4 regions of the Thermobacillus sp. genome follow, and region 3 is predicted to be linked to each of the others. Evidence: riboswitches for the same ligand, from Rfam matches in the RefSeq annotation. Region 3 holds a riboswitch; each other region holds the start of a gene.
The links. Region 3 has a riboswitch for cyclic di-GMP ahead of C6W55_RS10405 (DUF4279 domain-containing protein). Riboswitches for the same ligand answer to the same signal wherever they lie in the genome.
Positions count from the first base shown of each region.

Region 1: another riboswitch for cyclic di-GMP. It lies ahead of C6W55_RS11405 (PilZ domain-containing protein); the one in region 3 lies ahead of C6W55_RS10405 (DUF4279 domain-containing protein).
Region 2: another riboswitch for cyclic di-GMP. It lies ahead of C6W55_RS00715 (putative bifunctional diguanylate cyclase/phosphodiesterase); the one in region 3 lies ahead of C6W55_RS10405 (DUF4279 domain-containing protein).
Region 4: another riboswitch for cyclic di-GMP. It lies ahead of C6W55_RS07575 (chemotaxis protein CheA); the one in region 3 lies ahead of C6W55_RS10405 (DUF4279 domain-containing protein).

Region 1 covers NZ_QEWA01000040.1:76,996-79,192, reverse strand. The annotation lists tRNA gene C6W55_RS11410 (tRNA-Arg) at 1-29, opposite strand, end outside; gene C6W55_RS11405 (PilZ domain-containing protein) at 100-915, opposite strand; cyclic di-GMP riboswitch class I at 1,023-1,110, opposite strand; gene C6W55_RS11400 (aspartyl-phosphate phosphatase Spo0E family protein) at 1,361-1,555, shown strand; gene tadA (tRNA adenosine(34) deaminase TadA) at 1,550-2,017, opposite strand.
Region 2 covers NZ_QEWA01000015.1:7,354-9,550, reverse strand. The annotation lists gene C6W55_RS00715 (putative bifunctional diguanylate cyclase/phosphodiesterase) at 1-895, opposite strand, end outside; cyclic di-GMP riboswitch class I at 988-1,071, opposite strand; gene C6W55_RS00710 (B12-binding domain-containing radical SAM protein) at 1,132-2,197, opposite strand, start outside.
Region 3 covers NZ_QEWA01000038.1:120,572-122,768, forward strand. The annotation lists gene C6W55_RS10400 (aminotransferase class I/II-fold pyridoxal phosphate-dependent enzyme) at 1-257, opposite strand, end outside; cyclic di-GMP riboswitch class I at 592-695, shown strand; gene C6W55_RS10405 (DUF4279 domain-containing protein) at 758-1,135, shown strand; gene C6W55_RS10410 (hypothetical protein) at 1,220-1,609, shown strand; gene C6W55_RS10415 (hypothetical protein) at 1,615-2,124, shown strand; gene C6W55_RS10420 (hypothetical protein) at 2,042-2,197, shown strand, end outside.
Region 4 covers NZ_QEWA01000034.1:97,093-99,289, forward strand. The annotation lists gene C6W55_RS07575 (chemotaxis protein CheA) at 1-839, opposite strand, end outside; cyclic di-GMP riboswitch class I at 974-1,066, opposite strand; gene C6W55_RS07580 (ABC transporter ATP-binding protein) at 1,434-2,197, opposite strand, start outside.

The DNA of each region.
Region 1 (2,197 bases), on a different contig from region 3:
GTCGCTCTATCCAGCTGAGCTACGGGCGCGCAGCAAGATGTATTATACCACATTGCGACTGTCGAAGGAAGGGACGGCGACCTGAAAATCGTTGCCGCATCAACCTTCGTATCTGGAATCGTTGAACAGGTAGGTCTGCGGCGCACGATCCGTTTTGACCGGCTCCGTCTGTTCGGCCTGGATGTCGAATTCAGTCTCCCCTTCCTCGCCGAGCATCTCTTTGCGCAGTTTCTCCGACTTCTCGCGGTAGTAAGCCTCGATCTGGGATCTCAGGATGTAGGAACGCAACCAATTCGCGTGGTCATCTTTCAGCTCGATAATGCGCGTTCCGCACCGGATGCCTTCCTTGGTGCGCTGCAGATGAATGATCTCCGCCCTGCATTCAAAGCGGTTGCCGAGATCCAATTCAAGGTGAAGCTGGTTCCGCGTCTGCAACGGAAGGTCGATGTTGAACAGCAAGCCGATTCCGGACATGCTGATGTTGTCCAGCAGGATGGTCGGCGGATCCGGGAACTTCCGTTCCACCTTGCGCGAATATTCATACAGGCTGAGCACCCGGGCCTGCTCATTGACCGGTACCCGCGGATCCTGCCGCTTGTCCTGGAATTTGCGGCGATTCTCGGGCGGATTCAGCACGACCAGCGCGCCCTGATCCTTCGCGAGCACCGTTGATTCGAACACGTAGATGCCGCCTTTGGCGTAAATCATGACTTTTACCTTTTCGCCGAGCATGAACTGGTCGTATTGCGGGAATTCAATCTCCAGCAGCTCGCCGGCGACATAGGTCAGCGTGCCAGTCGATACAAATCCTTTTTTTTCGACGACGGCTTTCGAGTCCATCAGCACCGAGACGTCGTATCCCATCGAGCCGGTCGACGAATTTCTCGGTGACGGGGAAGTGTTGGATAACGGCATGGTCCTTCCACAACTCCTTTCTGTATGGGACTCCTGTATGACAAAAAAACCATCCCCGATTAGCAGGGATGGTCTACCGTTACATGCAGCGACAGGTACATCCGAATCCCGGTAACCAGGCGATCATAGCTCGTGCGGAGCCGTAGACCCTTAGCTTTGCGTCCTTGCCTTTCGACAAGTTTGCCCTTTGCTGATTCGATGCCGATATAGATGTCAGTCATATTTCAAGAATCTGCAAAGTTCATTATACTGTAAATTGTATTGAAATGGCAATGCCAATTTTCATAGGATGGAGCCGCAAGTCATGCAGCCTTGGCACTATGCTCGTGTCGAAAAGCGGCAGAAAAAAGTGGAGTCCAATCGACAAAAACTTACAAATTCTGTGGATCAAGAAGTGTATAATGGAAGCACAATCCATAACTTCTATCGGGGGAGACTGAGGCAGATGAAGAAAGATCGCTTGCTGGGACAGCTGCAAACGCTTCGCTTTCGTCTGCACGCACTTGCGGAAGCAAGAGGAAGTCTAACCGACCCGGAAGTCCTCGCCCTGAGCGAAGAGGCGGACAGGCTCATCGTCGCACTGCAGCAGCTGCAACGGGACGAGTTGACCATTCCCGACAAAAAAGCCCCACGCTTATGAACGATTGCGCAGCGCCCGGAAGAAGCTGGTGAGCAATTCGGAGCATTCGCTGCGCAGCACATCGGATATGACCTCGGTACGATGATTGAATCGCCTGTCCTGCAACAAATTCATCAGCGTGCCTGCGCAGCCTGCTTTCGGATCGTCCGTTCCGTAGACGACGCGAGCGATCCGGGACTGCAGGATGGCGCCGGCGCACATTGGGCATGGTTCCAGCGTGACATACAGCGTGCAATCGAGCAGCCGCCAGGCATTCAGATGCTCGCTGGCCTGACGGATGGCCAGTATTTCGGCATGGGCGGTCGGATCGCGCATCGTCTCGCGCAGATTGTGGCCTCTGCCGATGATCTCCCCGTTTTTCACAATAATTGCGCCGATCGGGACTTCCCGCAACGACTTTGCTTTTTTCGCTTCCTCTATGGCTTCGCGCATGAAGCGCACATCGTCCTCTGCAAAGCTCATTCATCTGCCTCCTCCGCTGTTCGATCCTGCACTTTTGACTGTCTATACCGCGAACAGATATTCGTTGTTAACACGTTGTGCATAAATCGGTGGATAACTAAAGATTTGTCCACAGTTGTCCACATCCTGGAAATCGAGATACCGATGTTATCCACAAGTTTTGGCTGTATGGAAGGAGGT
Region 2 (2,197 bases), on a different contig from region 3:
GCTCCCGCAGCGATTCCGTCAGCTGCTCGTTCGCGTCGTACTGGACCGCGAGATGGTCCGCGACCACCCGGCAATGCTCGGCGATCTCGGCCGCTTCCGCCGCGCCGCCGGCCGGCCAGCGAACCTCCGCGCCCTGCCGCAGCTTCAGGTGCAGGCCGTTCATGGCCGACGCCAGGCGCTCGAACGCGCCCGATATCCGGCCGGACAGCCAGAGCGCGCCGAGCGCCGCAGGCAGCACGGCCGCCGCCGCGGCGACCGCCGCCATCGCCGGAGCCGGCAGGATGTCGAACATGCCGGGCAGGCCGGCGGTCAGGATGATCAGCAGGGCGGGCGCGACGGCGGCAGACGCCGCCAGGTGCGCGATCATGCGCCGCAGCGGTACGCGGCAGGCCTCCTGCGATCCGCGGGCCTGGCGGGCGAACGGCCGATAATGATGCAGGAAATCGGCCAGCAGCGCGGACGCCGCGCCGGCGACGAGGCTGCCGGAAGCCGCCATCGCCGCACCGGCGGCCGTTCCACCGTCCGTAAGCGCCATGAGCAGCGCGGACGGCGCGGCAATGATCAGCTGGTAGCCCAGCTCCGCGGGCAGCAGATCGTCCCGGCCGCGCCTGAGCCATGCGGCGAGCAGCGCGATCTCGAGAACGGCAAGGAAGACGGTCCAGGGACGGTCTCCGAGCCAGAAACCGGCCGCCGCAGCCGCCAGCGCCGCAGCCGCGGCGAAGCGAAAGCCCGCCCGCCGCAAGAGAAGAAGCAGAAAACATCCGGCCCACCCGGAACCGGACACAAAAGCAGGCATCGCCGGCAAGATCATCAAGGCGACGGATGCCGCCGCCAGAATGACATCAATTCCCCCTTTCCAATCGAATGCTTTCCTCGCAAGCGTTCTATCCGACATGTTCCTCCCCCGTAGGCGGGGACGCAAACACCGGACCGCAAAAAACTGCCTCCAAGCTCATGAAGGCAGTCTGCGTCACAGATTGCACAAACTCCGGCAGCCCGGCTGTCATAGCATTCCGCCTTAGACCCGTGGCTTTGCGTCCCATATTTTCATATGGTTTGCCTTTATCAGCTTGGTGCACAGCTATTCGGTTGTCACTGCAAAGATTCGACATTTTCGCGCGTTTCCCTTCTTTAACCACCTTTCGCATGATTCTCCCTGCCCGGTTGGATACGCAGCATATGCGCCGATGTTCCTGCATCGCCCAGGCCGTAGCAGACAACCAGCAGTGTTTCGACATTTCGCGAAAATTCGCCATTTTCCAGCCAGGCGGCGAGATCAAACGGCAGCCGCTCGATCACGGCGTGTTTCTGCAGCAGCTTCTCGTCCGGCCCCGCCGCGGCGAACGAGGGGGATACGTCCTCCGGACGCTCGGCCAGACGGCGCAGCCAGGCGGCATGCTCCCGCTTGTCCATTTGAAACTCCCACCACACGGCGCGCGGCTTGTACTTGTGGTTCAGGAAATAGTCGTATTTCATGAGGCCCAGCGCAAGATCCGGCTCCAGTGCCGGAGGCCCGCATTCCTCGAGGAACGACCACAGCCGGGTGAACAGATCTTCGAGCTGATGGCCGATCCGCTGCCAGCCCCGCTCCTCCCAGTAGTCTCCGAACTGCTGGAAAAAATCAAACGGCGACTCGAACACCCGAAACGCAAGATACAGCAGCGTACGGTCCATCCGGTGCGCGTTCCAGTATTTCTCCAGCACGTCTTCGACGCGCTTGATCCGCACGATGTCGCCGAAGGAGAGCACATCGTTCGACAAAATCTCGTACGGCGCCCGATCCATGAAGACGTAGCCGTATTTCGCCGCATCCCGCCGGAGTCCGGTTCCGCGCAGCATTTTCAGAAAACCGAGCTGCAGCTCTTCGGGACGCAGGGCGAACACGTCGTTGAACGTCTTGCGGAACGTGCCATAGTCTTCATGCGGCAGTCCGGCGATCAGGTCGAGGTGCTGGGCGATTTTCCCGCTGTCGCGGATCGTCGTGACCGTGCGGCTCAGCTTGGCGAAGTTCTGCCGGCGCATGACCGCTTCGTTCGTCGGATCGTTCGTCGACTGCACGCCGATCTCGAAGCGGAAAATGCCGGGCGGCGCATGTTCCGCCAGAAATTCGAGCACTTCGGGCCGCATGATGTCGGCGGTGATCTCGAACTGAAAGACGCATCCGTTATGGTTGTCGATCAGGAAGCGGAACAGCTCG
Region 3 (2,197 bases):
AATATCCCGCAACTGATCGTGGTGTAGTCGCGGTGCTTCATGCATTCCGTGATGACTTCCTGCGGAGCGGCAATCCAGCCGAGGCGAAGGCCTGCAAGGGAGAGCAAATCGTCATCCTGGAGCAAGTTCATACAGACTTCATCACAAAGTACATAAGCTCCGCACGATCGTGCGATCTCCACAATTTGTTCCAGGATATCCCGTTCCATCATCAGCGGTGATTTGATCAAAGAGGAGATAAGAAAGGAAGAACTCATCCCTTTGCACCGGTTTACGCAAACATTGGATACCTATGTGATTACACGCAAGGATTGTTCTGATGAAATTACCATTCAGGCCTTTGTCGAACTGGTAACGGAAGGGTGGGACGAAGCAGCTGAAGCAACTTAGCGGTGTGGCCGGCAAGCTCTGTTTATGGGCCAAAAGTCTCGATCACGGGTTGTTTTTGTCTGCAGAATAGTCAAAAAAGCTCAAAATGGTGCGAATATGGACATTGGTCTTGATCGCGTGGCAAAAATTGACGATAAAAACGAATGAGAGGAACTTCAGATCGGCAGGTCCCGGACGGGACTCCAACCTGAAAAACCAGGCAAAGAAAAGAGGTAAACCCGTACGAAAGTCGGGGACGCAAAGCCACGGGTCTAAAGCGTGGGACTATGACGTCCGGATCACGCCATGACAGCCGGGCTGCTCTAAATGGTGGTGATGAAGGATGGGACATGCCGTTGATCATGCCTTTTTTTCAGGTGACGCAAGTTTGATCATCCGGGGAGAGACGCTTGATTTCGATGAAATCACGCGAAGTTTGAATGTGGAGCCGGCGAGATGCCTGAGAAAGGGCGGAAAGGTGTCGGTCGGCGGCAAGAAAGTGTCCAAGGATTTCTGGATGTACCGGGTGAAAATGCGCGGCAACGACCCCGTCGGCTCGCTCATGCAACTGCTCAAGGAGCTGGAACCGAACATCGGGTATATCCATCATCTGTCCGACAGCGGGTACGATGTCTGTCTGCGGATGTATTATCAGTCCGAGCTGGGGCAGATTTATTTTGAAATGCCGAACGAATTGCAAGCCTTGATCGCCAAATTCAAGGTTCGCCTGGAGTTCTCCATCTTGTCCTGGGGCGGGGCGGTATAAAAGCAGTTATAAATCGAAACCTCGTGCGAGTGATTCGACTCCGCGGGGTTTTTTTGATTCATGCAAAAACCGGCGGCGGGCAAAATGGGCGAAAAATCACGTCTCAGCGGCGACAAGCTGGTGTTGAGTGCGGCGGACGGCTCCGTCTCCTTCATCGAGCTGACCGGACCGCAGGGCGGCGGGGTGCCCGGCGTCGTGATCCCGCCGGCATCCGGCGATGGTTCGGCCGGAAGCAAGAAGCGGATCGGCCCGGCGGGCGGCGAGCTGGCATCCGAAGACGGACAAGCCCGGCTGCGGATTGCCGAGGGCACGTTCGCCGAGGATACCGACGTGAGCCTGGAAAAGGTGGATTTGGAGTCATACGTCCTGACGGATGAGAAAGGCCGGAAGCTGCAAGGCTACGAGGCCTGGCAGGTAAGCGCGGATGCCGCGTTCGGCCGGAGCGCGGAGCTCGTGCTCGGCTATGCCGCGTAGCCGGAATGGCTCGCGGTGCGGGAGAAGCGGGCATTTACGTCTACGACGATGCGAACGGCCATTGGACCTATGTCGGCGGCATCACCGCGGACATCGAGCACACGGAAAGATGGGACGGCAAGATCAACGGCGTGCCGCTGCCGGAGGAGCGCTACACGATCTGCGCGTCGCCGGCGGAATATGACGGCACGGGCGTCTACTACGGCCAGATGGCCAGCTTCGAAATCGTGGGCTCCCGGCAGCCCAAGGCGCCGGGCGCGCTGACGGTCGAACCGGCGGCATCGGGCATGGTGAAGGTATCCGGCAACGCCGAACCGAATACGACCGTGCGGATGGACAGATCGCGCAAATTTCCGCCAAGGCGGTCAAGGATGGCCGGGAGTCCAGCTATTCCGAACAGGTTTCGTTCATCTGGGCTCGAGGATGGGCTATATGGGCAAAGCCGCGCCGGTCGTCCGAGGCGAGGAGGACGAAGAAGAGCCGGACCCGGGCACGGGCGGTCCGGTGCGCATTGATCCGGAGAACGGCCGCGACATTCCGGAATCGGACAAGGTGCTGCTGTCCGGCACGATGCACAACCTTACCCAT
Region 4 (2,197 bases), on a different contig from region 3:
ACCGCGGGTTCATCCGATGCCGGACGCGCTTCCGGTTGCTCCGCATCCGGCTCCCGCTCCCTTCCGTCCGGAAGAAGCGCCTCTTCCCGCTCCCCGTCCGCACCTTCCTCCGCGGGGATTTCCCGCAACTCCAGCTCCTTCAGGTAGCTGATGCTCGAGAGCTCGACATACAGCTCTTTGTAGTCCCGGTCCGTCGTCATGTGCAACCGGAAACCGTGATCCCGGATCACGGCGTCGGCTTCGGGATCGTTCAGCAGATTTTCCGGCACGTGATGAAAATCCGTCAGCCAATCCTTGATCTTGAAGAACGCCTGGTACGCCCGGATGTTCGCCATCTCGCAGTCGTCCGTGAAGTACAGCCTGGCCTCGTATTGACGCAGACCGCCGTATCCTTCCGCGCCGGCTTCCGCCCCGCCGTCCGTACCGCCAGACCCGCGGCTGAGCGTCTCCAGCAGCCAGTCCACCTTGCCGATCACGCTCGAGGCCTCCCCGTCGGCGGGCTCGCCGTTCCGGAGCTTGTGCAGCTCCACCTTGGTGAAATCCACCCCCTCCAGCATCAGGTCGGACAGTTCGGACCAGTCCGCCGGCCGGGAAGGGTTGTCCCGCAAATACGAGAAAAGATCTTCCAGTGCATGCGCAAGGGCGGCGATATTGTGGTACTGCATCATGGAAGAGGAACCCTTGATCGTATGCATGATGCGGAAAATTTCGTGGATCGCCTCTTCCGTGAACTCGCCGTCGTGCTCGCAAGCGAGAATCAATTCCTCGAGTTGGTCGACAAGCTGTGTGGCCTCCGTCAAATACGCTTCGAAAATCGGATCCCCGCGCTGGTCACTCATCCTACCTCTCCCCGTGTGCAGTGAATATCTGAACGCAAAAAAGCCCTCCAGACACGGACATGACTCAAGGGCTTCGCGCGAACACGCCAAAAAGCGTGCAACATGACTGTAAGCGAGCAACTTACGGCCTGACGGCCGGCAACCTGGCGATCATAGTTCAACGGACATTGAACCTTAGACCCATGGCTTTGCGTCACTGCCTTTCGACAGTTTTGCCCTTAATCATGCTATTCAATTATCCACCATGCGTAAATATTTACAATTTGAAGTGATAAACCCATATTCTGAATATTATTATTCTCTAAAACCTATTTTACTGACGATTATAAAAAATTACAAGTCAAATTAGTAAAAATTTCATGCCATAATTCATCTGTATTACAGCGTCGTTATAATGCTTTTGCACTATAATTACAATCCGCTTTCATGACCGTACCTTCCGTTATCCGTTCACGGGTCTTTGTTTCCGATGTTTGCTTCGGTCTGGTAAAACGCGCACAGCCCTTCGACGGCAAGGCGCCCGCATCCCGCGATGACAAGAAAAAAGAAGAACGCCGCCGGGGCGTTCTTCTTCCGCAGATTTTCATGTTTTTTCTAGGACACCTGCTCGAACTGGCTGTTGTACAGCTCCGCATAATGGCCGTTCTTCGCGAGCAGCTCCTCGTGCGTCCCGCTCTCGACGATGTCGCCGTCCTTCATGAACAGGATCAGGTCGGCGTTGCGGATGGTGGACAGCCGGTGGGCGATGACGAAGGAGGTGCGACCGGCCATCAATTTGTCCATCGCCTCCTGAATTTGGACTTCCGTGCGCGTGTCGACCGAACTGGTCGCTTCGTCGAGGATGAGCATCGGCGCATTCTCGACCATTGCGCGCGCGATCGTGATCAGCTGCTTCTGTCCCGCGGACAGATTCACCTTGTCGTCCAGCACGGTGTCGTAGCCGTTCGGCAGGCTGCGGATGAAGTGATGCAGTCCGACGGCCCGGCAGGCCCGCTCGACCTCTTCGTCGGTCACGCCCTGCTTGGCATAGACGATGTTCTCGCGGATCGTCCCCTCGAACAGCCACGTATCCTGCAGCACCATGCAGAACAGGCTGTGCACGTTCTCCCGCGTCAGATCCTTGATCGACACGCCGTCGATCAGGATGTCGCCGCTGTTCATCTCGTTGAAGCGCATGAGCAGGTTGACGAGCGTCGTCTTGCCCGCCCCGGTCGGTCCGACGATCGCGATCTTCTGGCCGGCCTTCGCGTGCGCGGAGAAATCCTTGATGACGATCTTGTCCGTACCCTCGTAACCGAAGCGCACATGGCGGAACTCGACGTCGCCACGGACGTTGTCAAGCCGGGCCGTCTTGCCGC